4 regions of the Micromonospora sp. WMMD723 genome follow, and region 2 is predicted to be linked to each of the others. Evidence: riboswitches for the same ligand, from Rfam matches in the RefSeq annotation. Region 2 holds a riboswitch; each other region holds the start of a gene.
What was found. Region 2 has a riboswitch for cyclic di-AMP ahead of ACN261_RS18705 (C39 family peptidase). Riboswitches for the same ligand answer to the same signal wherever they lie in the genome.
Positions count from the first base shown of each region.

Region 1: another riboswitch for cyclic di-AMP. It lies ahead of ACN261_RS09630 (NlpC/P60 family protein); the one in region 2 lies ahead of ACN261_RS18705 (C39 family peptidase).
Region 3: another riboswitch for cyclic di-AMP. It lies ahead of ACN261_RS01455 (coiled-coil domain-containing protein); the one in region 2 lies ahead of ACN261_RS18705 (C39 family peptidase).
Region 4: another riboswitch for cyclic di-AMP. It lies ahead of ACN261_RS11815 (coiled-coil domain-containing protein); the one in region 2 lies ahead of ACN261_RS18705 (C39 family peptidase).

Region 1 is NZ_JBMKNR010000001.1:2,131,482-2,139,176, forward strand. Features, by position in the region: gene ACN261_RS09625 (NlpC/P60 family protein) at 32-1,030, shown strand; cyclic di-AMP (ydaO/yuaA leader) riboswitch at 1,186-1,322, shown strand; gene ACN261_RS09630 (NlpC/P60 family protein) at 1,335-2,375, shown strand; gene dcd (dCTP deaminase) at 2,425-3,003, opposite strand; gene ACN261_RS09640 (pyridoxamine 5'-phosphate oxidase family protein) at 3,149-3,703, shown strand; gene ACN261_RS09645 (M43 family zinc metalloprotease) at 3,778-4,812, opposite strand; tRNA gene ACN261_RS09650 (tRNA-Gly) at 5,047-5,120, shown strand; partial or broken gene ACN261_RS09655 (HAD hydrolase-like protein) at 5,174-5,395, shown strand; gene ACN261_RS09660 (DUF4145 domain-containing protein) at 5,434-5,994, opposite strand; gene ACN261_RS09665 (e9imm peptide) at 6,521-6,784, shown strand; gene ACN261_RS09670 (LLM class flavin-dependent oxidoreductase) at 6,850-7,695, shown strand, end outside.
Region 2 is NZ_JBMKNR010000001.1:4,234,079-4,241,773, reverse strand. Features, by position in the region: gene ACN261_RS18715 (D-ribitol-5-phosphate cytidylyltransferase) at 1-1,361, shown strand, start outside; gene ACN261_RS18710 (CDP-glycerol glycerophosphotransferase family protein) at 1,385-3,076, shown strand; gene ACN261_RS18705 (C39 family peptidase) at 3,210-4,058, opposite strand; cyclic di-AMP (ydaO/yuaA leader) riboswitch at 4,330-4,474, opposite strand; gene ACN261_RS18700 (hypothetical protein) at 5,190-5,951, opposite strand; gene ACN261_RS18695 (hypothetical protein) at 6,083-6,478, opposite strand; gene ACN261_RS18690 (acyltransferase family protein) at 6,775-7,695, opposite strand, start outside.
Region 3 is NZ_JBMKNR010000001.1:316,288-323,982, forward strand. Features, by position in the region: gene ACN261_RS01445 (HelD family protein) at 1-904, shown strand, start outside; gene ACN261_RS01450 (cation diffusion facilitator family transporter) at 1,067-1,981, shown strand; cyclic di-AMP (ydaO/yuaA leader) riboswitch at 2,147-2,278, shown strand; gene ACN261_RS01455 (coiled-coil domain-containing protein) at 2,283-3,341, shown strand; gene ACN261_RS01460 (SRPBCC family protein) at 3,449-3,916, opposite strand; gene ACN261_RS01465 (STAS domain-containing protein) at 4,015-4,377, opposite strand; gene ACN261_RS01470 (hypothetical protein) at 4,733-4,876, shown strand; gene ACN261_RS01475 (hypothetical protein) at 5,034-5,432, shown strand; gene ACN261_RS01480 (cellulose binding domain-containing protein) at 5,654-7,695, opposite strand, start outside.
Region 4 is NZ_JBMKNR010000001.1:2,588,732-2,596,426, forward strand. Features, by position in the region: gene ACN261_RS11790 (hypothetical protein) at 1-632, opposite strand, end outside; gene ACN261_RS11795 (hypothetical protein) at 852-1,223, opposite strand; gene ACN261_RS11800 (lipocalin family protein) at 1,462-2,064, shown strand; gene ACN261_RS11805 (helix-turn-helix transcriptional regulator) at 2,126-2,452, opposite strand; gene ACN261_RS11810 (carbonic anhydrase) at 2,710-3,402, shown strand; gene ACN261_RS11815 (coiled-coil domain-containing protein) at 3,546-4,571, opposite strand; cyclic di-AMP (ydaO/yuaA leader) riboswitch at 4,575-4,706, opposite strand; gene ACN261_RS11820 (YibE/F family protein) at 4,873-6,216, opposite strand; gene ACN261_RS11825 (hypothetical protein) at 6,446-6,919, shown strand; gene ACN261_RS11830 (DUF305 domain-containing protein) at 6,982-7,611, shown strand; gene ACN261_RS11835 (metal-sensitive transcriptional regulator) at 7,670-7,695, opposite strand, start outside.

The sequences.
Region 1 (7,695 bases), 2.1 Mb from region 2:
GGTTGCAAAGGAGTCGACGCCGGTGGCAACCATGCCCCCTCACCGTCACGCCCAGGGCCAGCCGCCCGCCCGGCCGGCAGCCCTCCGGCGGGTCGCCCGCCGCCTGCTCACCCTGGTCGCGGCCGTCGCCGTCGGTGCCGGGATGCTCGCCGTGCCGGCCCACGCCGCGCCGTCGCCCGAGGAGATCGAGGCGGCCCTCGACAAGCAGTGGGAACAGCTCGAACCGACCATCGAGGACTACAACAAGGTCCGGGCCCAGCTCAAGGTCAACCGCAAGAAGTCGGCCGACCTCCAGAAGAAGATCGAGCCGCTGGCCCTGCAGAGTGAACTCGCCCTGGGTCGGGTCGGTGACCTCGCCTCCCGCTACTACAAGTCCGGCCCCTCGCAGGAGCTGAGCGCGCTGCTCACCACCACCAGGCCGGGCACCCTCGCCGCGCAGCTGACCATCCTGGACCGGCTCGCCGCCGAGCAGCGCCGGGAGGTCGAGGCCGTGCTCGTGGTCCGCCGCAAGTACGACGCCGAGAAGCAGAAGCTCGACACCCTGATCGCCGCCGAGGTGAAGCAGGAGAAGGAACTCGCGGCCAAGAAGACGCAGATCAACGCCGAGATCAAGCGGCTGCAGGCGGCGATGCCGAAGACCACGGTGAAGGTGAACGGCTGCCCCACGATCAACGGTGTGGTCAGCTCCGCCGCCCGGACCGCGATCGCGACCGCCTGCGCGCAGGTCGGTGACCCGTACGTCTGGGGTGCTACCGGGCCGAACTCGTTCGACTGCTCCGGGCTCACCCAGTTCGCGTACAAGGCGGCAGGCATCTCGCTGACCCACTTCACCGGTGCGCAGTGGAACGAGGGCAAGGCCATCCCGCGCTCCGAGGCCCGCCCCGGCGACCTGGTGTTCTTCTTCAGCGACCTGCACCACGTCGGGCTCTACCTGGGTAACGACATGATGGTGCACGCACCCCGGACCGGTAAGCCGGTCCAGGTGACCAGCATCAACTACATGCCGGTGGCCGGCTTCCGCCGTCCCTGACCAGCGCATACGTCAACCCCCGGCCCGACGGGCCGGGGGTTGCGTGCTTTCCGGTCACGGAGTGTGCCGGCACGGCGGGTTGCGGATCGATAACGAGCGTCTCTACTCTGGTCAATCGTCGGTCGGCACCAGGTCCGCCCCACCCGGGGCGGCGTCGGCCGGCACCGCCGAGTCGCCTCCGGGCGAGCCGGGGACCCAGGTACGCCGGGGTGAATCCGCGACCACCGCGGTAGGGCGCTCCCTTCCCGCCCGAACCCGTCAGCTAACCCGGTAGGCGGTCGAGGAAGAAGGAGCCCGGAGCCCGGTGGCACACCATGCCCCGCGGCCACCGTCGCACCGGACGACCCAGGTCGCCCGGAACACGACGGTGCCGCGCCCACGCTGGTCCCGCTTCACCACCACCCTCGCCACCCTGGCCGCTGCCGCGGTCGTGTTGACAGGTGGCCCCACGGCGGCGCACGCCGACCCCTCGGTCGCCGAGATCGAGCGACAGATCGACCAGGACTGGAACAAGCTCGAACCGCTCATCGAACAGCACAACGCCACCCGCATCGACCTCGCCGCCAAGCGCCGGCAGGCCGACGCGCTCGGCAAGCGGATCGCCCCCCTGCAACGCCGCGTCGACCAGGCGATGAACCAGGTCAGCGGCCTCGCCGTGCAGGCGTACAAGGGCGAGAACGTGTCCACCGTCAACGCCCTGCTGGGCAGCCGCAGCCCGAGCCAGGTGGTCGAACAGTTGGGGCTGCTGGACCGGTTCGCCAGTCGCCAGCAGCGCGAGGTGCGGGAGGTCGCCCAGCTCCGCGACGAACTCGCCGCCACCAAGGCGCCGTTGGACGAGATGGTCGCCCAGCTCACCCGTACCGAAGCACAGCTCGCGGCCCGCAAGAAGCAGATCAACACCGAGATCGACAGGTTGCAGAAGCTGCGGCTGACGGTCTACGGCAACGGCGGCGGTGGCAAGCTGCGCCCGGCCCCGTGCCCCGCCGGCTACCCCGGTGGCCCGGCCGGTACGGCGGTCAAGTTCGCCTGCGCCCAGATCGGCAAGCTGTACGTGTGGGGCGCGGCCGGCCCGAACAACTACGACTGTTCCGGGCTGACCATGGCCGCCTGGGCGAAGGCCGGGGTGTCGTTGCCGCACAACGCCCGGCAGCAGCGCCAGGTCACCGACCGGGTGAGCCGGGCCGACCTGCGCCCCGGCGACCTGGTCTTCTACTACTCCGACCTGCACCACGTCGGGATGTACGTCGGGGGCGGCTGGGTCGTGCACGCCTCCCAGGCCGGCAAACCGATCACGATGAAGCGGGTCGACGACGGGCCGGTCAACAGCTACGGCCGACCCGGCTGAGCCACCGCGTCCGGGCCCCGGTCCCGGGGCCCGGACGCGGCACGCCGCGTCAGCCGATGGGCCAGGTACGCCAGTTCTGCCAGGAACGGCTGGGGGTCGGTCCCCGCTGGCCCTGGTAGCGCGATCCGTACACCGCGGAGCCGTACGGGTGCTCGGCCGGCGAGGAGAGCCGGAAGATGCAGAGCTGGCCGATCTTCATGCCCGGCCAGAGGGTGATCGGCAGATTGGCCACGTTCGACAGCTCCAGCGTGACGTGGCCGGAGAAACCCGGGTCGATGAAACCGGCGGTCGAGTGGGTGAGCAGCCCCAGCCGGCCGAGGCTCGACTTGCCCTCCAGCCGGCCGGCGAGCTGGTCGCCGAGCGAGATGACCTCAAGCGTGGAGGCGAGCACGAACTCGCCCGGGTGCAGCACGAACGGCTCGCCCGCCGGCACCTCCACCATCGACGTCAGGTCGTCCTGCTGCACCGCCGGGTCGATGTGGGTGTAGAGGTGGTTGTTGAACACCCGGAACAGCTTGTCGAGGCGCACGTCGATGCTGGAGGGCTGCACCAGACTCGGTTCGAACGGCTCCAGCGCCAGCGCGCCCGCCTTGATCTCGGAGACGAGGTCCCGGTCGGAGAGCAGCATCGGGACACCTTATCCAGCGGGCCGGCCGGACCTGCCCACCGGGCCGCCCCACCGGCCGGCGTCGTCGCTGCGCGGAGGCGCACGTCGGGCCGTTCGACCTGCGTGTCGGGCTGATTCTCGAACGTATGTTCGATAGGATGACCGCATGGCATCCTGGTCCGCATTCGCCGCCGACGAGCCCCGCCTCGCCGACGGGATCCGCCTTCTTCTCCAGCAGTACGGGTCGGGTTTCGGCTACCTGGCCACCGTCCGCGCCGACGGCGGTCCCCGGGTGCACCCGGTCTGCCCGCTGGTCACCGACGGCGGGTTGTTCTGCTTCGTCGTCGACTCGCCCAAGCGGCGTGACCTCGAACGCGACGGCCGCTACGCGCTCCACTCGTTCCCACCGGAGGAGAGCGACGACGAGGCGTACGTCGCCGGTCGTGCCGAGCCGGTGACCGACCCGGCCCGGGTGGCACTGGTGGCCGAGATCGGTCGGGCCGCGCCGCAGGTCGACTGGCGGCTCTTCGAGTTCAGCGTCGACGTCGCCATGCTCACCCGGCGCGAGCACGGCGGCCCGTTCGGCGGCGACGCGGGGCGTCCCGCCGTGCAGGTCTGGCTCGACCCGGTCCCCGGTCGGCACGGTGTCGCCGGCCTGCCCGACCAGCGACCGTCCCGGCGTGGCCGGCACGGGTTCGACACCCGCCGCACCGCCGCCTGACCCCGGAAACGACGGTGCCGGCCCCGTCCCGAAGGGACGGAGCCGGCACCTGACGCTGTGTCGTGCCAGCCGGGTCAGGCCGACGCGCGGTATGCGCTCCAGGCGTTCACCATGCGGCTCGCCTGCCCAGCGGTGAACTGGTACATGCACGAGTCGTAGGTGTAGTCCATGAAGTTGGTGATCGGGTCCTTGCCGGTCGCGGTGCAGGTGTCCCGACCGGTCGGGCACTGGTAGGCCGGCTCACGCTCGGCCGGGGTGTCCGAGACGCCGTCGCCCGAGCCCGAGCAGCCACCCTGGAAGGTGTGGTAGAGGTTCAGCCAGTGGCCGACCTCGTGGGTGCCGGTGTCGCCCAGGTTGTAGTTGGTGGCGGTGCCGTTCGGCAGCGACTCGCCGAGCACCACGACGCCGTCCATCACGTCCAGGGTGCGCTTGGGGAACGTCGCCCAGCCGAGCAGGTCGTCGCTCAGCTCACCCAGGTACATGTTGAGGGTGTTCTTGCCGCCGGTGCGCAGCGAGGTCTTCATCGCCCGCTCGGCGGAGGAGCCCTGCACGATCGGGTACCACGAGGCGTTGGTGACCCGGTTGATCTTCTGAAGCTGGAAGGTGAAACCCGTGGCGGCCCCACCGGTCGCACCGCTGTACGCCTGGTTGAGCACGCTGATCTGCGAGTTGATCATCGAGTCGGGGATGTTGCCCCCGGCCCGGGTGCTGTCCCGCTGGATGACGTGCACGACGACCGGGACGCTGATCGCGGCCAGCGCCACCGTCGTGCCCTCGGTCGAGCCGCTGCGGTGGCTGGACTTCGACCGCAGCTTCGCGTTGCGCAGGGCGGCGGCGAACTCCGCCTCCCGATCCTGGACCTGCTTGGTGGTCAGCTCGTTCGGGTCGTGCCGCTTGTGGGCGGCCTTGCTGCCGCCACGGACGCGGGCGTCGGAGTGGACGTCCGCGTGGGCGTCGGCCGGCTCCGCACAGGACGTGTTGTCGGGGGCTGCGGAGTACGCGGAAGCCGCAGGTACGACGCCCACCGCAGCGGTGCTCAGCAGCAGCGCGAAGGTCGTCGACGCGACACCGGCGGCACGCCGGGTCAGCAGGTTGGGACGCAGTCCCATGGGCCCACCTCTTTCTGGCGGCGCGACAGGGGGTATGTCGCACCGAGGTCGTGAACGTGGGGGTGACGTTACAACTGATCGACACGTTTGAGAACGTCCCCAAGCTGCTTGTGTGAAACATCTGACCGTTTCTTTTGTACCCTGCGTGCACTGATCGTCACGATTGGCTGTCGACGACGCGCGGGGGTGCCCGGGTGCGCGGGCGTGGTCACCTCAGGTACAGTGGTGCCGCTTGCGGGTGTAGTTCAATGGCAGAACATCAGCTTCCCAAGCTGACAGTGCGGGTTCGATTCCCGTCACCCGCTCCACGCACGGAAGCCCTGGTCAGGACAGATGTTCCGCCAGGGCTTCCGTTGTTCTAGTCCTTGATGCGGTACGAGCCCTCGGAGTCGAGCCGGCGTCTTGCGTGTTGGTCGGCGACTCGCTCTCGGACATCGAGGCAGCCCGTGCCGCCGGGGTGGCCGCTAGCGGCTACGCCAACCGAGCGTGGAAGATCAACTTGTTCGCGGCGGCAGACGTCGTCATCACGTCAATGGGAGACATCGCCGAGGTGCTGTCCCCGGTCTCCCCCGAGTGCAACTGAGCTGCAGGAACGGTGAGGGACATCAGGGGGAGCGAGCGTCATCTCGGGGGACGAACAGGACGCGACCGGAGCATGCGTGCCGGGAACTCGTAGAGCGCCTCGATTAAGTGGCGTACGAGCTGACCCGACAGTTCAGCCTGCTCCTGCGATAGGGATGGCCACTCCTCCTGATGAGTCCCTGCATCGCCAATTATCTTGATGGTGTCGGCATGCTCACCAAGCGCTACCAGGAGAGGGTTGATCTCATACAGCCGCTTTAGTTTGCCGCTCAGCGTGCGTTCCGCCTTCACTACCTCCCCGCCCTTGTCGTCAGCCAGCACTGCGAGCGCAGACCTGAAGCGACCGGCGGCCGCATTCGGAGCCCGCACGGCCAGGCAACGAATTCCTTCCCCGTACGCATCGCGCGCCTTATCCGGTACACCTGCGGTGGGATCGATTCGTTCGGCGGCGTTGGGAGTCGGCCACCAGAAGACCGGCCCCTCGCTCTTGAAGTTAGGTCGGGCGTCGTGCCTGCTCCACAAGCCTTTTTCGACCACGATCGTTCCTTGATCGCAGACGCCACACGTGGAGACATGCGTACGCGTCGTCTCGTCGACCACGAGGAGACTTGAGTGTGTGAAGGCCGCTGCCGCCGTTCCACATCGCGGACAGTTCGCTCGGGACTGGCCGCGACGCGGCGGTCCGTCGTACGTGCTCATCTCGACCGATCATCCTTGATCATGAAGTAGCGGCTCCCTCGGGAGAGGGGCCTCGGCGAGCGTAGCCCTAGAGTCCGATGCGACGCTCGGTCATTAGCGGGCCATTAGGCAGGGGCATGGGGTGTCACTCCAGCGGATACACACGTGCGTGTCCTTTAGACCTGATGACGTGAACGATTCGCACTGGTGGCCGCAGCGGTGTCGACGTCAGCACAGCACGCCGTTCGTCGCCTGCCATCCGCCGGGCCACCTGTCACGCCCCATCCACCGCGCCTGATTCGTTGACGACATCAGCTCGAAAGGACGCGCCAGGACCACCCGACCCGCGCTCCCGGGCCGACCTGGATGACGGCCACGGCGGGAACCTCGACACTTCCCCGTCGAGGATCATGTGGGGTGCCATCGACCCTGCTCCGAGGAGGTCGCCGTGCCGGCGAGGCTGACCCGGGACGAGGCCGTCGCCCTCGTCGAGCGGATCATGCGGCTCGACTATGCCGACGACGGCGAGCTGAACGACTGGCTGGACAGAGTCGCACGCGACCTCGTCTGCCCGGACGTCGCCGATCTGATCTTCACGACCACCCCGGAGCTGACGGCCACCGAGGTGGTCGACCGTGCGCTGGCCTACCGGCCGATCGCGATGCAGGCCACCCCGTGGCCGGAGACCGAGGAGCAGACCCGACCTGACTGACCCGCGTGGGCGCGGACACCCGGCGCGGGAAGGGCGGGGGCGGGGCGGGACGTACGCTGGCGATCATGCGGATTGGCATCGTGATCCTTCCCGACCAGCGCTGGCCGGAGGCGCGTCGGCGCTGGCAGCAGGTGGACGAGTGGGGCTTCGACCACGCCTGGACGTACGACCACCTGGGTTGGCGGGACCTGGTCGACGGTCCCTGGTTCGACTCGATGTCGACGCTCACCGCCGCCGCCACGGTCACCGAACGGGTCCGGCTGGGCACCCTGGTCGCCTCGCCCAACTTCCGGCATCCGGCGGCGTTCGCCCGGCAGGTCACCACCCTCGACGACATCTGCGGCGGGCGGCTGCTGCTGGGCCTCGGCGCGGGTGGCATCGGGTTCGACTCGGCGGTGCTGGGCGGGGAGACGCTGCCGCCCCGGCCACGGGTGGACCGGTTCGGCGAGTTCACCGAGCTGCTGGACCTGATCCTGCGGGAGGACGGCACCACCTGGCGGGGCGACTGGTTCAGTGCGGTGGACGCCCGCAACAACCCGGGCTGCGTGCAGCAGCCCCGGGTGCCGTTCGTGATGGCCGCCAACGGGCCCCGGTCGATGCGGCTGGCCGTCCGGTTCGGTCAGGGCTGGGTCACCACCGGCACCGGTGAGGAGGAGCTGACGGCCTGGTGGGACGGGGTGGCGACGCTCTGCGCCCGGATGGACCGTACCCTCGACGAGGTTGGCCGCGACCCGGCGGGCCTGCCCCGCTACCTCTCCCTGGACTCGGCGCCGGTCTTCTCACTGCGCAGCGCCGACTTCTTCGCCGAGCAGGTGGCGCGGGCGGCGGCGCTCGGCTTCACCGACGTGATCACCCACTGGCCCCGGGCCAGCAGTTGGTATGCGGGCGACGAGGCGGTGCTGGCCGACGTC
Region 2 (7,695 bases):
GCAAGCCGATCATCGAGCACACCCTGGCCGTCTTCGAGGCCGCCCCGGAGATCGACGAGATCATCGTGCTGATGGCCACCGGGCACGTCGCCGAGGCGCAGCAGATCGTCGACAAGGCCGGCTTCCGCAAGGTCAGCAAGGTGATCGAGGGCGGCGAGACCCGCAACGCCACCACCCGGATCGCGCTGGACGCGGTCGGCGACGGTGACGTCAACATCCTCTTCCACGACGCGGTCCGCCCGCTGGTCAGCGCCCGGATCGTCCGCGAGTGCGTGAACGCGCTGTGGAGCTACTCGGCCGTCGACGTGGCCATCCCGTCGGCCGACACGATCATCCAGGTCGACGAGGACGAGTGCATCACCGACATCCCGGTCCGGTCCCGGCTGCGCCGGGGGCAGACCCCGCAGGCGTTCCGCTCGGGCACCATCCGGGAGGCGTACCGGCGGGCCGAGGGCGACCCGGACTTCGCCGCCACCGACGACTGCGGCGTGGTGCTGCGCTACCTGCCCGGCACCCCGATCAAGGTGATCGACGGCTCGGACGAGAACATCAAGGTCACCCACCCGGTCGACGTGCACCTCGCCGACAAGCTGTTCCAGCTCGCCGCCGCCCAGGCCCCCCGGCTGTCGCACCGCAGCTACACCGAGGAGCTGGCCGGGCGCACGATCGTCATCTTCGGCGGCAGCTACGGCATCGGGCACGACCTCGCCGAGTTGGCCCGCGGCTACGGCGCGCAGGTCTTCCCGTTCAGCCGCTCCAGCACTGGCACCCACGTCGAGCAGACCGGCGACGTCGAGGCCGCGCTGAAGACCGCCTTCGAGGCCACCGGCCGGATCGACCACGTGGTGGTCACCGCCGGCATCCTGGAGAAGGGCGCGCTGGCCGAGATGGACGAGGAGACCATGGACCGGGTGCTCCAGGTCAACTTCGTCGGGCCGGTGATCGCCGCCCGGCAGTCGCTGCCGTACCTGCAGCAGACCAAGGGGCAGCTGCTGCTCTACACGTCCAGCTCGTACACCCGGGGCCGGGCCCAGTACGCGCTCTACTCGTCGACGAAGGCGGCGCTGGTCAACCTGACCCAGGCGCTGTCCGACGAGTGGGCCGAGTACGGCGTCCGGGTCAACTGCATCAACCCGGAGCGCACCGCCACCCCGATGCGCACCAAGGCGTTCGGCGAGGAGCCGGAGCACACCCTGCTGGCCGCCGAGACGGTCGCCCAGTCCTCGCTCGACGTGCTGATCTCCGACCTCACCGGCCAGGTGATCGACGTCCGGCGGGCCCCCGGCGAGGCGGCCCCGGTGCCCGCCCAGCCGACCGCGGCCGAGCAGGACCGGCTGCCCAGCGGCGTCGACGCCGGCTGACCCGACCCCCGGAGACGTACGACATGCGTGGTGACCTGGTCAGGAAACTGATCGCACGGTGCCTGACCACCGGCCTGGCCGTCCTCGCCTTCCTGGTGGTGGCGCTCACCGGCGCGACCGGCTGGGGCCTGGCCCTGGCGGTGGCCGCGCTGGCCGCCGCCGGCTACGAACGCCGGGTCCGCCCCGACGCCGACATCGTCGCCGAGACGGTGCTGCTGGCCGCCGGCATCCTGGTCGGCCACGCCCGCCGGCTCGACGACGGGTTCGACCCGGTGCTGGCGCTCACCGCGCTGGTGCTGCTGGGCCTGGTGCTGCTGGTGGGGCCGCTGCGCGACGCCGGCAACCTGGAGATCCGGGCGGCGAACCTGCCGGTGCGGGCGTGGACCCCGCTGGTCGCCGCCCGCCTCGACGGCATCCTGCTGGGGCTGCTCGCGGTGGTGGCGGTGGCCGCCGCGTTCGCGCTGCCCGCCGTGGTCGCGTTGGCCGTCGTGCTGGTGGTCGCGGCCGGCTGCGGCGCGGTCGGCCTGGACCTGGCCCGGCGGCGGTTCCGGCCGTCCGGCGGGGGCGGCCCGGTGACCCGGGCGCTGCGCGCGCACCAGCCGGAGTTCCTGCTCTACTTCTCCGCCCCGCCCGGCTCGGAGTACCAGGTCACCATGTGGCTGCCCTACCTGGAGCGGCTCGGCCGGCCGTTCCTGGTGCTGCTGCGGGAGCCGGAGTTCCTGCCCACGATCGCCGCCGCGACGAGCGCCCCGGTGGTCTACTGCCCCACCCTCAAGGCGATGGACGAGGCGCTGGTGCCCAGCCTGCGGGTGGCGTTCTACGTCAACCACGGGGCGAAGAACAGCCACTGCATCCGGTTCACCCAGCTCACCCACGTGCAACTGCACCACGGCGACAGCGACAAGGCCCCCAGCGCCAACCCGGTCTCGGCCATCTTCGACAAGATCTTCGTGGCCGGTCCGGCGGCGATCGAGCGGTACGCGCGGGCCGGCGTGGAGATCCCCGCCGAGAAGTTCGTCGTGGTCGGCCGCCCCCAGGTCGAAGCCATCGAGGTACGCGGGGAGGCCCGCCCGTCGGCCGCCCCGACCGTGCTCTACACCCCCACCTGGACCGGCCACCACGCCGACGCCAACTACTGCTCGTTGCCGGTGGCCGAGCCACTGCTGCGCCGGCTGCTCGACCGGGGGGCCACGGTGATCCTGCGGGCCCACCCGTACACCGGGCAGAACCCGGCCTCGGCCCGGCAGCTGGCCCGGCTCACCGAGCTGCTCGCCGCCGACCGGACCCGTACGGGCCGGCAGCACCTGTGGGGTGCGGCGGCCAGCCGCGAGCTGAGCCTGACCGACTGCGTCAACCGCTCCGACGCGCTGGTCTCCGACGTCTCCGGGGTCATCTCCGACTACCTCTACTCGGGCAAGCCGTACGCGGTGACCGACCTGGGCGTCGACGGCGACGAGTTCCTGGACCGGTTCCCGCTGGCCCGCTCCGGTTACGTGCTGCGCCGGGACATGGCCAACCTCGACGAGGTGCTGACCGGCCTGCTGGACACCGACCCGCTGGCGGCGGCCCGGTGGGACACCCGCCGCCGCTACCTGGGCGACTTCCCCGCCGACGGGTACGCCGACGGTTTCCTCGACGCCGCCCGCCGGGAGTTGGAGCCGGGCTGGACCCCGCCGACGCCCCGGACCGCCCCGGTCCTCTCCCCCCGGGCCTGAGCCGGCGGTGCCCGACGCCTATCGGGGCGGTGTCGCGGTATCCGAGTCCGCTGACATCGCTGTATCGGCCCCATGACGAGCACCGCCCCGGCCACCCGTGGTCGGGGCGGCCGGGGCGGGTGGGGTGGGTCGGTCAGGCGGAGTAGCCCCGGGTGGCGATCCAGTTCGCCAGGGTGGTCACGCTGACCCAGTAGGCCGGCAGCGACGGGTCGGCCGAGTCGGCGATCCGCACGGTGCGGCCGTTGTCCCGGTAGCCCACGGCGGCGACGTAGTGGCCGCCGGGGAAGGAGTGCCAGCCGCCGTCGAGGTCGGTGGCGTCCCCGGCCACGTTCGCGACCACGGCCCGCCGGTCGGTGACCGCCGCGACCACGTCGGCCCGCAGCCGCTCGATCTGCGCGTCACTCGGGGTCCCGGCGAACATCCGGGTCCGGTACGGGTCCCCCTTGACCACGGCGTTGAGTACCCGGGTGGTGTCCTCGGCCGAGTTGGTGCCCATCTCGGTGGTGCCCAACTGGGCGGCGAGGGCGTCCTGGCCGCGCTCGATGCCGGCGGCGCTGAGCGCGTTGCGTACCGCCGCCGGGCCGCAGTAGTAGTAGGTGATCTGGGCCTGGTAGTCGTAGCGCAGGACCTTCGACGACGGGGGCTTCGGGGTCGCCCTGCGGGTCAGGTCCGGGTCGGCGGTGGCGCGGGCCTTGGCCCGGGTGACCCGCGGCGACGGGGTGGGGCTCGCCGACGGGCTGGTCGAGGGGGTGGCCGACGGGCCGGCCGGGGCGGGGACGGCGACCCGGGCCTGGGCGCGGCTGGCGACGTCGTCGAGGCGGGGGGCGGTCTCGGCAACGGCGGTGGCGTGCTGGTCGGTCGGGGCGTCGTCGACCCCGGCGGCCAGGGCGGTGCCGCCGGCGGCCAGGACGAGGACCGCCGCCGAGCCGACGACCATCCGGTACGGGCGCTGGGCGCCCAGCCGGCGGAGCTGACGCTTCATGTGGTGCTTCACGGGGTGTTCCTCCACGGGGCGAGGCGGCCGGGCACGCCGGACCGGCACGCGGCGGGTACGCCACGCGCGGATCGGGTGTTCGGACGCTCGTTCGGCAGGGACCGCCCGACGGGAGCCGGACGGATCGGCGGGTCGCCCGACCGGGGTCGGGCGGCGGGGTGGACGGCCGGGTCAGCGCGTCAGGCGCGACGGTCCGGCGGCACCCCGGCACCGAGGTGGAGGAACCACCGAGGGGTGGGGTCATGCTGCACGAGGATGAAACTCCTTCCGCTGCCGCCGACCGGGTTAGCTGACGGATTCGGGCGGGAAGATCGCCCTACCCCGGGCCGTGGCCCGGAGATTCACCCCAGGTGGTGCGTGTGGGTCCCCGGTTCGTGCCGTGCACGATTGAGCGGGTCGGCGCGGCGTCGCCTCCTGCGATCGGAAACCGCACCGGACCGCAGCGACACTACTGGCCGCCCTTCCCTCCCGCCAAGCCCCGTGACCTGCGTAAACATCGCCGGGTCGGCCGATTTGCGGGGCAGTCGGGCAGCGGGGGTGCGGGCCGGGGACGAATGGCCGTCGGGGCTCGACAGGGCCGTGACCGGACAGCCGACCCGCAACCTCCGATGATCATCGGAGTCGATGTGACCGGGTGTGACGGGGTGTCCGGTTCCGCCGGGACGTGACCGCACCCACACCGGCCTGGATAACAATTCGGTCCCCGGGACCCCCGGTCCCCCGGTCTCCCCGGTCCCCCGGTCCCCCGGTCCGCGCGGCCCCGGGCAGGACCACCGCCCGCAACGGGACCGCAGGGGCGGGGGCACGGCATCCGCAACGGGGCCGAGGTCGTGGGGTCAACGCGGCACGGACACCGCCATCTGCGCGTCGTTGTGTCGATCACCCCGGGCCGGACCGGACCGGACCGGGCCAGGCCAGGCCGGACCGGGCCAGGCCAGGCCGGACCGGGCCAGGCCAGGCCAGGCCGGACCGGGCCAGGCCAGGCCAGGCCGGACCGGGCCAGGCCAGGCCAGGCCGGACCGGGCCAGGCCAGGCCGGACCGGGCCAGGCCAGGCCGGACCGGGCCAGGCCAGGCCGGACCGGACCTCGTCCGGTCCGGGAGCGGTGGTCCCGGGGCGGTCAGCCGACCCGGGCCGGGTGCCAGCGGGTGGCTTGCGTGAGGCGGGTCGCCGCCGACGTCGCGGTACGGGGCCGCGGGACCCGGCCCGGCCGCACCCGCTGCGTCGCCGCGTACGCCTCGGCGGCCAGGGAACGGGCGGCCTCGGCGGCCAGCTCGGCGTCCCGCCACGCGACGCTCTCCCGCCAGGCCGCCGCCCGGTACGCCGCACGCCGGTCCTCCCGGACCGCCCGGGCCAGCATCACCTCGTGCTCGACGGGGTGCCGGCGCGGGTCCCAGCCGTCGCGGTGCGCGAAGACGTCCCGCAGCCGCTCCACCGACAACTCGCCCCGCCAGTGCGCCGCCACCGCCTCCTGGTGCAGCCACCGCTCCCGGCCCGCGTACTCGGCGGGTGTCCGGGGGGTACGCGGGCTGGGCAGCGCCCCCGCGCCGAGGAACCGGCGGGCGGCCGTCTCGGCCTCGTCGTACGCCTGCCAGGCCCGTTCCAGGGTGTCCTGGGCGGCCAGCCAGGCGGTCCGGTGCCGGCGGGCGGTCTGGGCGGCCCCGGCGGCGGCGACGGCCACCTCCTCGGCGTAACGCCGCAGGTCGGCGACCGGGGGCGGGGCGTCCGGCGGCGGCGCGACGGGGGTCACCTCGGTCGCCTGGTCCCGCTCGGGGCGGGCGACCAGGACGGCGAGGCCGGTCAGCGCGAGGACGAGCAGCAGGGACCAGATCGCGGTGGCGGTCGGCACCCCGATCAGGAACTGGGACAGCACGGTGTTCACGGGTCGACACCTCGCGGGCGGATGTGGCGGGTCGGGGCCGTACCGGGGCGGGACCGTTGCGGGCAACGTCCGCCCGGGGTGGTACGGGGACGAGGTCGTGGTGGTGGCGGGCGGCCCCCGCTGGGGCGGGTTCAGCCTGCCGGGGGTGCCCGGGGCCCGGCGGTGGCGGGCACCCGACCGCCAGGTGTCACCAGGGTGGCGGCCGGAAGCTCCCGTGCCGGACCGGCCGGTGCGGCGGTCACGCCGGCGTCGACCCGCTCGGTCGCCAGCACGTCGGCCCGCTCGGTCGCCCGGCCGTCGGAGCGGACGCCGTCGCCCCGGCCGAACGGGGTGTCGAAGGCGACGGCGGCGGGGAAGGAGTGCGCCGCGTCGGCCGACAGGGCGCCCGGGACCGGGTCGAACAGTGCGGGGCCGACCGGGGCGGGGCCGGCGGCGGCGAACGCGAGTGCGACGGCGAGGCCGGCGAGCAGCCGGGACATCCCGCGCGCGACCCACCACAGGGGACTGGTGGGCGCGACCGGGAACACGTGACCACGCTACCGAAGGGGTCACCGACCCGCAGCACCGCCGGGCGTGTCGCCGCGCCGAGCAGGCGGAGGAGCAGGTCACCCGGGGCCTGGGCCCGCACAGCCGGTTGGTGTCCATGATGGGGCGACGCATCGCGGCCGACGGAACACGTCCACGCCGACGCCCGGCCGGAGCAGGGGGCACCGGGAGGATGTGGTCCGATCCCGCCATCCCGGTGCCGGAACAGGGCGGTGTCCCGACTGCGGCGCGTCCTCGCCGGCGGCGGGAACGGAGGGAACCGGGCCGGGTGGGCGGGTCAGCGCGGGTCGCGCGGCCCGGCGTACTCGACGGGACGGCCGTCGCGCGGCCCGTCACCGGCCCCCCTCGGCCCCGGCACGACGCCGTCGCCGCGAGCGGAGGCAGCGCCGGGAGCAGCCGGGGTGTCGGAGGCGGCAACGCCAGGAGCAGCCGGGGTGTCAGAGGCGGCAACGCCGGGAGCAGCCGGGGTGTCAGAGGCGGCAACGCCGTCATCGGCGGCGGAGGTGACGGGAGCGGAGGTGGCGGCCGGCTTGCGGCGGCGGGGGGCGAGGCGGCGCATCATCGGCGTCTCGACGAAGCGGTGCAGCGCGGCGGCCAGCGCCAGGTTCGCCACCAGGAAGCCGAGCACGGCCAGCGGCCCCGACCAGCCGGACAGCCCGACGCCCCAGTGCCCGGTGAGCCGCAGGACGGTCATCATCACCAGCACGTGCACCAGGTAGAAGGCGAACGACACCTCACCGAGCCAGATCAGGCTGCGGTGCCGCCACGGTGACCAGCGGCCCTGCACGTCCGCGCGGGCCGCCGCCGGGATGACCAGGATGTACGCCACCGACAGCAGCGCCGCCCACATCTCGGCCGGGACCCAGTGCGCCGCCACCCAGACGGCCACGAACAGCAGGCTGGCCAGGGGCAGCCCCGGGCCCCGCCAGTGACCACGGCGCAGCAGCTCGGCAGCGGCGACACCCAGCCAGAACTCGGTGGAGCGGACCAGCGGGAAGACCTGGGTGAACCACCAGTTGGTGCCCTCGGGCAGCAGTTGCTGGCCGGGCCAGAGTGCCAGGATCACCAGCGGCACCGCCACCACCACGGCCCAGAGCGCGCCGGAGCGGGCCCGCCGGATCGCCGGCAGCGCCAGCGGCAGGCAGAGGTAGAAGAACAGCTCGCAGGACAGCGACCAGCTCACGTTGTTGATGCTGTA
Region 3 (7,695 bases), 3.9 Mb from region 2:
GCGGCTGCGCCGGTACGCGGCCGGCGTCCTGTCCCGGGCGGAGGTCGGGTTGCTGGTGCAGGCGTACCGGTCGCTGGACACCGAGGGGCTGACGGTGGCCGACATCGCCCTCCTCGACGAGCTGGACGCGCTGCTGGGTCAGCCGGTCCGCCCGAAGAAGGCCCGGCGGGACCCGTTCCAGCTCGCCGGCGGCGTCCGGGAGCTGAGCACCTTCGGGGAGCGGCAGCGTGCCGCGCGGGCGGCGGCCCGGGAGCGGCCCGAGGACTACCGGGACTACGCGCACGTGGTGGTCGACGAGTCGCAGGACGTCTCGCCGATGCAGTGGCGGATGATCGGCCGGCGCGGTCGGCTCGCCTCCTGGACGGTGGTGGGTGATCCGGCGCAGACCGCCTGGACGGGTGACCAGGCGGAGCTGGACCGGGCCCGGGACCAGGCGCTGGGCCGACGGCGGCGGCACCGGTTCACGCTGTCCACCAACTACCGCAACTCGGCGGAGATCTTCGCGGTGGCGGCGGCGGAGATCCGCCGGCTCTATCCGGACCTGGAGTTGCCGAGCGCGGTGCGCTCCACCGGGGTGGACCCGGTGGCGCTGCACGTGCCGGCGGCGGAGCTGGCCCGGACGACGGCCGACGCGGTGGACGCGTTGCTGGCCGAGGTGGCGGGGACGGTCGGCGTGATCACCCCGGTGCCCCGCCGGGACGAGGTCGCCGGCTGGTTGGGCGACCGGGGCGGGGCGCGCCTGCAGGTGGTGACCAGCCTCCAGGCCAAGGGCATGGAGTACGACGGGGTGGTACTGGTCTGCCCCGGCGAGATCCGGGCCGATCCGGGCTCCGGGGTACGGACGCTCTACGTGGCGTTGTCCCGGGCGACCCAGCGCCTCACCACCGTCGAACCGACCGGCTGACCGACCGGCACCCCGGCCCACCTGGCCGGACGTCCGACCGTCACTTGCACACATAGCGATGTGAGCATAGATTGGAGCGGGTCCGCGACGGCGACGGTGGTCCCGACGGCGACGGTGGTCCCGACGGCGACGGTGGTCCCGACGGCGACGGAAGGTGTGGACGTGGGCGCAGGTCATGACCACAGCGCGACGGTGAGCAACGCCGCGCACCGGCACCGGGGCCGGCTCTGGGCGGCGTTCGGGCTGCTCGCCGTGCTCATGGTGGTCGAGGCGGTGGCCGCCTTCGGCACCGGTTCGCTGGCCCTGCTCTCCGACGCGGGGCACATGTTCACCGACGTGCTCGGCATCGGGATGGCGCTGGCCGCGATCACCGCCACCCGGCGGGCCGCCCGGGACCCGCAGCGCACCTTCGGCCTCTACCGGCTGGAGGTGCTCGCCGCCCTGGCCAACGCCGTCCTGCTCAGCGGGGTGGCGGTCTACGTGCTGATCGAGGCGGTCCGTCGGTTCGGCGAGCCACCCGAGGTGCTGGCCGGCCCGATGCTGGTGGTGGCGGTGCTCGGCCTGCTCGCCAACATCGTCGCGTTCGGCCTGCTGCGGGAGGGTGCCAAGGAGAGCATCAACCTGCGCGGGGCGTACCTGGAGGTGCTCGGTGACCTGCTCGGCTCGGTCGGAGTGATCGTGGCGGCGCTGCTGATCGCCGGCACCGGCTGGTGGTGGGCCGACCCGCTGGTCGCCGTGGCGATCGGCGTGTTCATCCTGCCCCGCACCTGGCGGCTCGGCCGGGCGGCGGTGCGCATCCTGGTCCAGGCCGCTCCGGAGCACCTGCCGGTGACCGCCGTGCACGACCGGCTGACCGCCGTGCCCGGGGTCGCCGAGGTGCACGACCTGCACGTCTGGACGCTCACCTCCGGCATGGACGTCGCCTCGGCCCACCTCACCCTGGCCGGTGACGCCGAGGTCGGCACGGTGCTGGCGGCCGCCCGGGGCGCCCTGCGGGAGGATTTCCACATCGAGCACGCCACCCTCCAGGTCGAGCCCGGAGCGAGCCCCGGCGCGTGCGGCCCCGCCCACTGGTGACCCCACCCTGGGCCGGACAGTCAGCCCCGCCGGGTACTCCCGCACAGAGATCACGGAAATTTGCGTCGTTTGAACCATTTGAGAGTATTCACTCTCGTACCCTCAGTCACGAGGTAGGCAGGCGTCACACGCGTACCGGTAGGCTCGGCCCCGGTCTCCGCCAGGCAGAGGCCGCCGCCTAATCGCCCGCCCGGGCGAACCGGGGAACCACGTTCCTGGGGTGCATCCGCGCAAGCGGTAGGGATCTTCCGTCCCGAACCCGTCAGCTAACCCGGTCGGCGGCTGACGGAAGGACATCCGCATGCACGTACGCACCACCACACGGCTGCTGGCCGCAGTCGTCACGGCCCTGGCCCTGGGCGTGTCGGCCGCGCCGTTCACCCCGGCCGCCGCCGCGCCCACCACCCGGCTCGCCGCCCCCGGCGACGACGACGAGGGCGGCACCCCGGCGCTGCGCGACCAGCTCGACGCGGCCAGCAAGGGCTGGCTGGAGGCCAAGGCCGCCCTGGAGCGCTCCACCAAGCGCCAGCAGGAACTCGACGCGCAGCTCAAGACCATCGAGGGGCAACTGGTCACGCAGACCGCCAAGGTCGGCGAGATCGCCGGAGCGGCCTACCGCACCGGCCGGCTCGGGCCGATGTCCGCCCTGCTCAACAGCAACACCCCGAGCGGTTTCCTGGACCGCGCGGCGGCGCTGGAGACGGTCGCCACCCGGGAGGACCAGGAACTGCGCACGATGATCGAGACCCGGGACCAGGCCACCCGGACCCGGGCGGCGGTCACCCGGGAGATCACCGAACAGCGCAAGCAGGTCGCCACCATGGGCAAGCGCAGGGAGCAGGCCGAGCGGGCGTTGGCGGTGGCCGCCGCCGACAAGCCGACCTCCACCTCCCGCGACTCCGGCAGCTCCGACGGCACGTCCACCAGCAACGCCAAGGGGGCGCCCCGCAACTCCGACGGCTCCTGGCCGTCCGAGTCGTGCAGCGTCAACGACCCGACGCCGGCCAACGGCTGTATCACCCCGCGCACGCTCAACGCCCTCAACCAGGCCAAGGCCGCCGGTTTCACCAGGTACGTCTCCTGCTACCGACCCAGCGGCTCCGGCGAGCACCCCAAGGGCCGGGCGTGCGACTTCGCCGCCCAGAAGGGCGGCTTCGGCGGGGTGGCCAGTGGCGGCGACCGGACGTACGGCAACAACCTCGCCGCGTACTTCATCCGCAACGCCGACCGGCTCGGTGTGCTCTACGTGATCTGGTTCAAGCGGATCTGGCTGCCGAGCAGCGGGTGGAAGGCGTACAGCGGGGGCAACGGGGACCCGTCCAGCGACCACACCAACCACGTACACCTGTCGATGATCTGAGCCGACCCGGTGGTCCGTCCGACGCGGGCGGACCACCGGACCACGGCCCGGCCGCAACAGGCGGGTCGGGTGCCGACCGGGCCGGGCGGCCCAGGTGCCGGCGGTGGTCAGCCGGCGGGTGGCGGGTCGCCGGCCCGGCCGTCCAGGACCGCGCCGAGTCGGCTGGCCAACCCCAGGTGGGCGGCGCGGGCCTGCCGGAAGGCGTAGCCGAACAGCGGGGCCGGCGCGGCGAGGGTGATCTCCACGTCGATCCGCAGCAGGTCACCCTCCATCCGCAACCGCGTGTGGTTACGCACGGTGGTGCCGGGCTGCTGGCGGGCCACCGTCACGATCTCGTCGTCGCCGGCCAGCAGCACGTCGGCCTGGTAGGTGACGGGGAACCGCAGCGGGCCCAGCTCCAGCCGGTCGGTGATCGCGTAGCTGGCCAGGGCACCCGGCCGGGCGGGCAGCCGGCGCACCCGGACGATCAGGGGATGCAACTCCTCCTGCCGGGACAGGTCGCTCAGCAGCGCCATCGCGTCGGCCGGTGAGCAGTGCGCCTGCACCGTGTAGCTGAAGCTCTCCCGCCGGACCACCGGGCCTCCTGACCGTCGTCGGTCGCACGATCGTGCCGTACCGGAGACGGACTGGCAACGTCCCTGGTCAGTGGCGTCGACACCGACAGGTGGCCCGGTCAGGCGCCGGGCAGGACCTCCGGGGTGGCGGCACCGGCGAAGTACGGCTCCGGGGCGCCGAAGAGCCCGAGCAGGCCGGTGACCCAGAGCTGTCGGTGCACGAACCGGCTCGGCTCGGTGACGATCAGTTTGACGCCGCTGACCTCGGCGGTCTGGAAGCCGGCGACCATGGCGCTGATCCCGACGGAGTCGATGAAGGTGACGAGTCGCATGTTCAGCTCGATCCGCGCGGGCCGGCCCTTGGCCAGCACCTCGGCGATCGCCTCACGTACCTCGTAGGCGGTGTCGACGTCGATCTCACCACGGGGGGCGATTTCGATGACACCGGCCGGCAGGACCGACTTCACGATCGACAGGCTCACGCGAGCACCTCCACTCGCCCGTCCCCGGGCGCCTCATCAGTACGCGGGCCGCGACCGAGAGTATTCCTCCGATGGCCTCGGTCGCCACCCCTCGGGATGAGCAATTCGCGGATCCGGACGGACCGGACCGTCCCTCTCCGCACCGTTGCTGGTCCTGTTCACCTCAGACGAACGGCACAGCTCGGCCGTTCCAACCGTCCCAGAGTAGCCGCCCCGGTCCACCGACACCCGGATGCGGTACGCCGGGCGAGCCCCGCCGGCTCCCCTTCGCGGCCCGCCGGCTCCCCCGGTGCAGGTTGTGCCGGGTGCCTACCGTGGGCGAGAGATGGGTCACCACGATCGAGGAGACGGATCGATGCTCAGGAGACTGCTCGGCCTGGCCGGGGTCGGCGCGCTACTCGCTCTCGTCCTGGCCTGCGGCTTCGGCGGCGGGGACGACGACGATGACGACGACGGGGACGATTTCGCCCGCGCCACCTCCGTGGTCTCGGTGCGCTGAGCGGCGAGGGTCACCGGGGCGTACCGGGTTTGCGACCCGGGCGGGCGGGGCACTGCTCGGACACCGGCCGGGTGACCGGCCGGGGCGAGGACCGTCCCGCGGCACGGAGACGACATCCGAACTGGCCGCAGACTTCGGCATTCGAGGAGGTAACACGATGATCGGCAGCAACCTTCTGGAGCGCCGCAGCAAGCCCGAGCGGATCGCCGACCAGGCCTGGCACCACCTGCTCTCGGCGGTGGACTCGGCCGGGGACAGCGTCCGGGACGCCGCCCGGTCGGTCCGGGACTCGGGGCTGGCCGACGCCGGCGACCTGGTCGGCTCGACCGCCGACGAGGCCCGTCGGCGGGCGACGCTCGCCTTCGACGCGCTCGCCGGCCGGCGGCCGGCCCTGCCCTGGACCCTGCTGATCGGCGCGGCGCTGGTCGGCGCGGCGATCGGCTGGGCCGCCGGCACCGCCGCGCGGGCCGCCGGCAGCCGGGGTGACCGGGCCGTCGACGACATCGAGTTCGTCGACGTGGACCGGCCGAACTCCCCCGTCGGGCTGGACGACTGACCGCTCCACGGCACGCGCAGGCCCCGGTCACGCTCCTCGGCGTCGACCGGGGCCTGCGCCGTCTTCGATCCACCCCCGTTGGGGCAATGTTGCGATAAAGACCCCAGGTTGATGCCGCAACGTCGCCACCACCGAGTCGATCACTCTCAGCCCGGACGTGCCGCCGGCTCCGCTCCCCGATCGGGGAGCGGAGCCGGCGAGTGTCGGATAGTTGATAGTTGTCAGCGGCTGGTGCAGGTCACCGCCGGAACGGCGTTGGTGCCGGTGACGTTGGCGGTGAAGCCGATGCTGGTGCTCGCGCCACCCCCGAGCGCACCGTTCCACCCGGCGTCGCGCACCGAGACGTTCGCCCCGGTCTGGGTGAAGGTGCCACCCCAGAGCGAGTTGACCGTCTGACCGTTGGCGAACGTCCAGTTCACCGTCCAGCCGGAGATCCCGTTGACGCCGGTGTTACGCACGGTCACCTCACCCTGGAAGCCACCCGGCCACGACCCGGTCACCTTGTACGTCGCCGCGCACCCACCGGTGGGCGGCGGAGTCGTCGGCGGCGGCGTGGTCGGCGGCGGCGTCGTGGGGGGCGGGGTGGTGGGGGGCGGGGTGGTCGGCGGAGGCGTCGTGGGGGGCGGGGTGGTCGGCGGCGGCGTGGTCGGGCCGGGGGTGGTCGGCGTCGGGGTGGGAGTGCCGCCGAGCCGGTCGGCGACCAGGATGCCCCGGCCGTTGGTGCCCAGGTAGACCCGGCCGTAGACCCGGGGGTCACCGGTCAGCGCCTCGCCCGCGTTGCCGTACTGGTGCTGGTCGTCGTTGATCCGCACCCAGGCCGCGCCGGAGTTGTCGGAGCGGTAGACGCCGCTCTTGCCGTCGACGGTGCCGAAGGTGAACACCGCCGGGTACGTCTGCCCGGGGGCGGCCTTGCCGAAGCCGACGTTCACCGCCGCCGACACCCCGGCCAGCTTGGTGAAGCTGGCCCCGGAGTCGGTGGAGCGCCACAGCCCGCCCTCACCGGCCAGCCAGATGTCGCCCTCCTTGCCGGGGACCGCCTTGAACTTGACGTTCCCGGTGGCCGGCAGGCCGGTGGCGGCGGAGGCGGTGAAGCTGGCCCCACCGTTGGTGCTGACGTAGAACTTGCCGGCGCTGAAGCCGTAGAACTTGTTCTTGTTGACCCGGTCGGACTCGACCACGGCGTTGGCCGGGATGCCGGTGGCGGCGGTCCACGAGTTGCCGAAGCCGACCGAACGGATCACCTGCTGCCCGGCGTCACCGGGAGCCCAGACGAACTGGCTGCCGTCGGCGGCGGCGGCGACCGTGCCGCCGTTGTTGACCCCGCCCGGCTCGCTGCCCTGGAACCAGTTCGCCCCGCCGTCGGTGGAGAACGCGATGTGGCTGTCGTTGGGGCGGTCGGCGTCGGTGAAGTTGCCGGCCCGGACCATCGTCGCCGGGTTCGCCTCGGCGTAGTCGAGGCTCGTGGTGGTGGTGAAGACCGGCTGGGTGAACAGCATCGGCGGCACCGCGTCGAGGTCGGTGTGCCGGAACCCGCCGATGTCACCGAGCCCGCTGATCAGCGGCGCCCCGGTGGGCGGGCTGATCAGGTCCTGCACGGCGGTCTCCTCCAGGCCCTTGACCATCGGCTTGATGGTGAGCTGGCCGCCGGTGTCCCACTTGGTGAGGTCGGTGCTGCCGTAGATGGTCGCGCCGGTGCCGTACATGAAGCGGTTCGAGTCGAACGGGTCGATCTCCACCGACTCGTTCATCCAGCCCAGCTTCGGGGTCTCCTCCGGCGGGGCCGGGTTGGCCCCGAAGGTCAGCCACGGCACCGAGCTGATGTCCATCTTGAACTTCTTGGTGCGCTCCGGGTAGCTGCCGAACTCCCAGATCCGGCTCCAGGTCGCGCCGCCGTCGGTGCTGCGCCAGAAGATCGCGTCCGGCCACCAGGAGATCTGGGTGGCGACCATCAGGGTGTTCGGCTTCTGCCGGTCGATGGTCAATCCCGAGTAGCCGAAGTAGGCGTCGCTGCTGGACGACGGGATCGGGCTGATCTGCGTCCACGCGCCGGTGGCCCGGTTGAACTTCCACACGTCACCCTTGCCCCCGTCGTACGGGCCGCCGGTGTCGCTGGTGGCGATGTAGAGGAAGCCGCCGACCGGGTCGACCACGCCCTTGTGTGCCAGGTAGCCGGTGGGCTGCCCGGCGATCCGCTCCCAGCTCGTGCCGCCGTTCGTCGAGCGGTACACCGGGTTCGCCTTGTCCGCCACGCCGACGTAGATGG
Region 4 (7,695 bases), 1.6 Mb from region 2:
CCGGCCAGGTCGGCGGCCCGCCAGGCCGCCTGCTCCCGGGCGACCGCTGCCCGGTGCCGGGCCGCCAGGTGGTCCCGGGTCGCGCGGCGCAGCACGAGTTCCTGCTCCACCGGGTGCCGGCGCGGGTCCCAGCCGGCCCGGTGGGCGAGGGCGTCGGCGAGCTGCGCGTCCGACAGCTCACCGCGCCGGTGCGCCGCCTCGGCGGCCCGGTGCAGCCAGCGTTCCCGGTCGGCGTACTCGGCGGGGGTCTGACCGGTGTGCGGCAGGGGCATGACCGCGGCGGCGGCGAGCCGGCGCAGGTGCGCCTCGGCCGCCTCCAGGGCGGTCCAGGCCGACTCGACCTCGTCCTGGGTGGCGAGCCACTCGGCCCGCAACCGGCTCGCCGTGGTGCCGGCCCGGTCGGCCGCCACGGCGACCTCCTCGGCGTACCGGGTGTGCTCCCGGTCCTGCTCGGCCCGTTCCGGGTCGTCGGGCAGGGCGGCGTCGCGGAACCGGCCGGCCACCGCCAGCCGGAGCCGGCCGGGCCGGACCACCAGGGCCGCGACGGCGACGGCGGCGAGGGCGAGCAGGATCAGCCAGATCGCGGCGGCGGCGGGGACATCGGGCAGGACGGCGGAGAAGACGGTCTGCATCACCAACACCTCACGGTGGACAACGATGTGGACGGACGGGGGCCCGGCAGCGGGCGGGGGAGCTGTGCGGCGCGTCCTGCGACGGGCGGACCGGTTCGGTCGACCGGATCTGCCGGACCGGACCTGTCCGGATCGCGGTCGGGCCGGCCGGACATCCCGGGGCTGCGGTCGGCAGGGGCCCGGTCGTGGCCGGGACGGGCGGCGCAGGTGCCGCGCGGCTCAGCTCCGGGGCGGGCCGCGTCGACCGGTGGCGTCCCGGACCGGGTCCGGCGTCGCCCCGGCGGCCGGCGCGACGGGCCGGGTGGCGGCCTCGGCGGCGGGCGTCGGCGACTGGGGGCGCAGCGACCCGTCGGCGGGCCGTTCGTCACCGGGCCGGGCGTCGGCCCGGTCGTCGGTCGGTCGGGCGTCGGCGGGCAGCGTCGCCACCCGCGAGGTCACCACGGACGGTCGGGCGGCGACGGCGGCCGGGCCGCCGGTGACGGCGAGGAACCCGCCGAGGCCGGCGGCGAGCACCAGCGCGGTGACCGCCAGCCGGGTCAGGTCGCGCAGCCTCGACACCCAGACCGGCGGGGTGGGGGCTACGCGGATCACCCGTCCAACCTATCCCCGACCGGCCGTCCGCGCAGCGGCGGTGACCCGACCGGAGGAGTGAGTCGGGCCACGGTGTGCCGTGTGGACGGACTGTTCCCACCAGGGATACGGCCGTTGGCCTGCGTCCGGATGCATTGACAGGAATGAGAATGCCTACAGTTTCCGGCCGGTGGGTCCGGGCAATTCCGCGGTCGGCGTGACGTCCGTCGCGCCGGACCGACAGACCGGAGGAGACACCATGGGAGTACGCCGTCAGGCCGTCGCGGCTGTCGCGGTCGCCGCCGCGGCGGTGCTGGCCACCGCCGCACCCGCGCAGGCCGCGCCGACCGCCGTCGACACCGGACCGCTCACCCCGGTGGCCGACGTCGACGTCGAGCGCTACGCGGGTGACTGGTACCAGATCGCCGCCATCCCGGCGATCTTCGAGATCCAGTGCTACAAGAACGTGACGGCGCGGTACGACGTCCAGCCCGACGGCACCATCGGGGTCCGCAACGCCTGCCGCACCATCGTGGGCACCACCAGCGCGGTCACCGGGCGGGCCCGCAGTGAGAACCCGCCGGCCGACTCGGCGTTGACCGTGTCCTTCCTCAAGCTCGGCGGTAGGTGGATCTACCTGGGTGGGCCGAACTACGTGGTGATCGGGCTCGATTCCGGCTACCGGTGGGCGGTCGTCGGCGACCCGGACCGCAGCACCGGCTTCGTCCTCTCCCGGGAGCCGGCGCTGACCGGGGCGCAGACGGCGGCGGCGAAGGCGGTGCTCACCGCCAACGGCTACGACCTGTGCGACTTCCGCACCACCCGGCAGGACGGTGGCGGCGGAGCGGGCAGCTTCTGCTGACCCTCCACCCGCGACGGCCCGTCCCCGCCGGGGCGGGCCGTCGGCGTCCGGGCCCGGCGGCTCAGGACCCGGCGTCGGCCGGGTCGGGGCTGAACAGGGCGAGCAGGGCGCCGACCTGGCGGTCGGCCTCGGCGGGGTGCCGGAAGTGGCCGCTCGGGTTGAGCGTGTACTCGTTGCGCCGGCCGACCCGGGTACGCCGCAGGTAGCCGCCGGCCTCCAGGTCGGCGACGATCGCCTGGGCGGCCCGTTCGGTCACCCCGACCTCGTCGGCGACGTCGCGGAGGCGGGCGGTGGGGTTCCGGGCGATGGCGAGCAGCACATGGCCGTGGTTGGTGAGGAACGTCCAGTTCCGGGTGCTCCCCGTGCCGCCTGTCGCCATGCCGGTCATGGTATGGCCCGTACCTGGGAGACCCGTCGTCGGCCGCCCCGACGGGCCGCGCCGGTCGGCCGGGTCGAGCCTGCGGGGTCGCCCGCCGGTCCGGTGCGCGCCCCGGCTCCGACACGCCGTCGACACCGCGCCGACCGACGCCTGAAACGTGTATCACGAAATCTTGACGTACCTTTAGCTGCGTGTGACCGTGGGGACACGGCCGTCGTCGCCGCCGGCCGGCGTGACCAGGTGCGATTCCGGACCGAGGTGAGGCAATGGCCCCGATCACTCCGACCCAGGCGTTGGCCGAGTTGCAGGCCGGCAACCGGCGGTTCGTCGCCGGTGTGCCCCGTCATCCCAACCAGGACGCCGGGCACCGCGCCGCCGTCGCCGACGGTCAGCATCCCTTCGCCGTCATCGTCGGCTGCTCCGACTCCCGGCTCGCCGCCGAGATCATCTTCGACCGGGGTCTCGGTGACCTCTTCGTGGTCCGGACCGCCGGGCACACCGCCGGGCCCGAGGTGCTCGGCAGCGTCGAGTACGCGGTCACGGTGCTCGGCACCCCGCTGGTGGTGGTCCTCGGGCACGACTCCTGCGGTGCGGTGCAGGCGGCCCGGGACACGGCCCGCACCGGCACCCAGCCCCCGGGGCACCTCTACTCGGTGGTCGCCGCCGTCGGGCCGAGCCTGCGTCGCGCGGCCCAGCAGGGGGTGCACGACATCGACGGGATCGTCGACATCCACATCGCGCAGACCGTCGAGGTGCTGCTCGGCAACTCGCCGGTGATCGCCGCCGAGGTGGTCGCCGGTCGGTGCGCGGTGGTCGGCATGTCCTACCGCCTCGCCGCCGGCGAGGTCCACCAGGTCGCCCCGGCCCCCGAGCCCGCCGCCGTGCTGTCCGAGCCCGCCGCCGCGGTGCCCGCACCGGCCGTGCCGGCCGGTGCCGCGTCGGCACCCGTCGCCTCCTGACCCGCACCGGTCACGACGAAGGCCGCCCGGCTCAGCCGGGCGGCCTTCGTCGTGCGTGGCCCGAACAACTCATCGGGGCCGGTGGCGCGGCGTCCAGGGACCCGGACACCGCACCATCGCCGCCGTGGTGTCGAACACGGTCGCTACAGCAGTGACACGTGGACGTGGTCGGTGTGGTCGGACGGTCCCGAGTACGAACTCCAGCCGTTGGCCGGGAACCAGATCTGCCGGTTCCAGATCACGTAGTAGATGCCCAGCCGGTCCGAGTTGCGGATCAGGAACGCGGCGAGGTTGTTGCCGTACATCCGGGTGTCGTTGTTGTGCCACGGGCTGAACCCGCTCTTCTGCAACGACCAGTCGCACGCCCTGCCCTTGGGGTGCTCCCACGGCCCACCGGGGCGGTAGCAGCCGACGAACCGGTTGAACCCGGCCCGCTTGACCTCCTTGTACATGTGCAGCGTGCGCGGGGTGATGCAGCCGGACGTGGTCGGGTCGTTCTCGCTGCACGACTCGCCACGCCAATCGCCGTCGGCGGTCTGGCCGGGGGCGACGCGGGCCACCGGGGACGTCGCGTCGACCAGGCCGCCGGTGAAGCCCCGGCCGCCGACCAGGGCCAGCGCCTTGTCGGCCTCGGTCTTCTTCTTGGCCATCAGGTTGGTCTGCTTCTGCTGCTCCCGGACCTCGGCGTCGACGGCGAGCTTGGCCTGCTCGGCCCGGGTCTTGACCTTGTTGACCTCGGCCAGCTTGCCGGCGTTGACCATGTTCAGCTCGTCCAGGGCGGCGGCCCGGCGGACGAAGGCGTCAGGCGCGTCGCTCTCCAGCAGCGCGGCGACCGCGCCGACCCGACCGGTCCGGTACGACTGGGCGGCGATCTCGGTGACCTGCGGGGCCAGCGCCGCCAGCTCCTGCTCCGCCTTCTCCACCTCGATGGCGTATTCGAGCTGGCGCTTCTTGGACTTCTCCAGCCGGGTCTTCGCCGCCGAATACTCCCGGTTGGTGGCCTCGATGACGTCGGTGAGGAGCTTCGGCTCGTCGTCCTCCTCGTGCCCCGAGGGGGTGGGCGCGTTGGGCGCGGCCGTCGCGGGGGCGGCGGCCGGTCCGGCGACGATCGCCAGGGCGGCGAGTACGGCCACTGCCGGCGTCAACCAGCGGCGTAGGGGTGCCGTCACAGTTTTCCCTTCCGTCGACCGCCGACCGGGTTAGCTGACGGGTTCGGGACGGAAGTGGCCCCTACCGCTGGCGCGGATTCACCCCAGGTGCTCGGTTCCCCGGCTCGCCGTACGGCGATTGGGCGGTGGCACCGCTGGCGCCGGTGGGCGCCTTCGGCGGTGACCGGCAGCGAGGTTACCCGAGAGTCGTACCGGGGATCTACGCCCGCAACCCGACCAAATGAGTATTTTCCCGATAGCGAGGGGTAATCAGTGACGCGACCGACAGCCGCGACCTCGCCTCCGGTCACGCAGCGCAGTGTCACCATGCGGTGTCCGTGCTCCTTTCCGGGTCCGGCCACCGTGCGGGGGCCGGGGTGGACGGTGCACCGTGCCGGGGCGCGCTCAACGCCTCCAACGCCTCGGCACGGTCGGGGGTGGGACGTGGGGTGGGTGGCGGCCCGGCCGTACCGGCGTCGGCCGGTCCCCGCCCGGCGGTCACGACCAGCGCGGCCAACCCGGTGGTCAGCGGCACCGCCGCCACCAGGCCGAGGGTCGCCACCGCGCTACGGACGATCTCCTGGGCCAGGAACTCGCTGGTGAGGATCTGGCTCACCGGGCGGCTGTCGGCGGTGAGCAGGAGCAGCAACGGCAGCGACGCGCCCGCGTACGCCAGCACGATCGTGTTGACCGTGGACGCGATGTGCGCCCGGCCGACCCGGGTCGCCGCCCGGTAGAGCTGCAACCTCGACAGCCCCGGGTTGGCGTGCGCCAGCTCGGTGACGGTGGCTGCCTGGGTGACCGTGACGTCGTCCAGGACACCGAGCGAACCGATGATGATCCCGGCCAGCAGCAGGCCGTGCAGGTCCACGTCACGCTGGTACATCGACAGCGTGGTGGCCTCCTCGCTGCCGTACCCGGTCAGGTGGGTGGCGGCGGTGGCCAGCGTGCCCAGCACGCCGGTCAGCACCAGGCTGCCCAACGTGCCCAGCACCGCCACCGAGGTCTGCGCGGTGATCCCGTGGGTCAGGTACAGCACCACGAACATGATCAACGCGGCGCCGGTGACCGCGATCGGCAGCGGCGCGCCCCCGGCGGAGATGCCCGGCACCACGAAGGTCAACAGGATGGCGAAGCTGGCCCCGAGACCGGCCAGGGCGGCCAGCCCGCGTAGCCGGCCGAATGCCACGATCGCCGCCGCGAACAGGGCGACCAGCCAGAGCAGCGGCATGCCCCGCTGGTGCTCGGCGATGTGGTAGCTGCTCGCCGACGGATCGCTCGGGTCGGCCAGCGCGACGAGCACCACCTCGTCGCCGACCGCCACCGTCGGCGCTCCCGGCCCCGACGGCACCGGCGTCTGCACCTCACGGCCCGCGTCCGGCCCCTGCTCGACGGCGACGGTCACCGTCCCGCACGGCCCGTCGGCCACCCCGGAGGGGCCGTCGGGGGTCTGCGGCGCGGGCGGGCACGGCTCGGTCACCACCCGGGTCACCGTGCCGTGGTGGCGGGGCACCTGCTCGCCCTGGTCGATCTTCGGGGTCGCGCCGGGCCAGAGCACCAGCGTGGCGATCACCGTGACCACGATGAGCGGCACCACCGTCATGACGAGGAGCCGCCGCACCCGCGGCGGGGTGGACGGAGCGGGACGGGTGTGGTCGGCGCCCATGCGTGCGAGTTCTCCCAACGATCCGGGACGGGATACGTGTCAGCCGGCCATCCGGTTCACCACGGGCGGCGGGTCGTCGTCGGACGATGGTAGCCACCACCCCGGCCCGCCCGCCCGGTTCGCCCTGCCCACGGTAGGTCGAGGGGTGGCGGCGACGCGGGTCGGGCCCGACGCGCGCCGACCCACCCGTACCGGCCCGCCGGGCGGCCCGGACGGCTAGCGTGGAGCCGTGCGGCGGGCGGGTACGGCGACGACGACCGGGCGGTGGCTGCGGCTGCTCCTGCTCGTCGGCACGCTGCTGGGGCTCGCCGCGATGCACACCCTCGGCCACGACACGCACCTCGCCGGGGGTCACCCCGCCAGCCAGGACACCGCGACGGGTGGCCCGCACCGGTCCACCGCCGGGCACGACGCCCCGGTCGACCGGTCGTCCCTCCGCGAGCCGGTGCCGGCCGTCGGGGGATGTGCCGACGGGTGCGTGGCGGCGTTGCCCGGCGGTTCGCCCGACGGCCCCTCGACGGCGTGGGGCGTCTGCCTGGCGGTGCTCGGCGCGCTCACCGTGACGGTGCTGGTGCTGCTCTTCGGCGTGCGGTCCAGGCCGGCCGGGGTGTCCCGTCCGCCGTCGCGGCCCCGGGAGCCGCGCGCCCCGCCACCCCGCCCGCTCGGGCTCCGCCTCGCCACGGTGTCGGTACTGCGCAGATAGGACGCCCCGACGTGGCTCCGCCGCGTCCCGCGTCCGTCTCCGTCGTACCGAAAGGTCTGCCCGTGTCCACTCGTCGTCGCGCGTGCCGTGCCACCCTGGCCGGCGTCGCGCTCAGCACCGTCGTCGCCCTGTCCGCCTGCGGCGGCGACCATTCCACCGACGGCGGCCACGGCCGCCCGGCCGCAGGTGCCGCCCCGGCCGCCTCCGCCCCCGCCGGGGTCGACCCGGCCGACGTGATGTTCGCCCAGATGATGATCCCGCACCACCAGCAGGCGGTACGGATGTCGGAGCTGGCCGGGAGCCGGGCCGCCGATCCGGAGGTCACCCGGTTGGCCGAACGGATCCGGGCGGCCCAGGCCCCGGAGATCGCCACCCTGACCGGCTGGCTCACCGCCTGGGGGCGACCCGTCCCGGCCGGCAGTCCGGCCGGCGGTCACCTGCCCGGGATGGATCACGGCATGCCGGGGATGATGTCCGACACCGACCTGGCCCGGCTGGAGGGGGCGACCGGTCGGGACTTCGACCGTCTCTTCCTCGGTCTGATGATCGCGCACCACGAGGGGGCGGTCACCATGGCCCGGCAGGAGCTGGCGGACGGTCGGCACACCGGGGCGCGGGCCATGGCGCAGCAGATCGTCGCCAGCCAGCAGGACGAGATCGACACCATGCGGAAGATCCTCGCCCGGCGCTGACCCGGGTACGGGCGGACCGGTCCCGACCGGTCCGCCCGTGTGCGTCCCCCTCGGCGGGTCAGCCGCGTTTCATCAGGCGGCCGA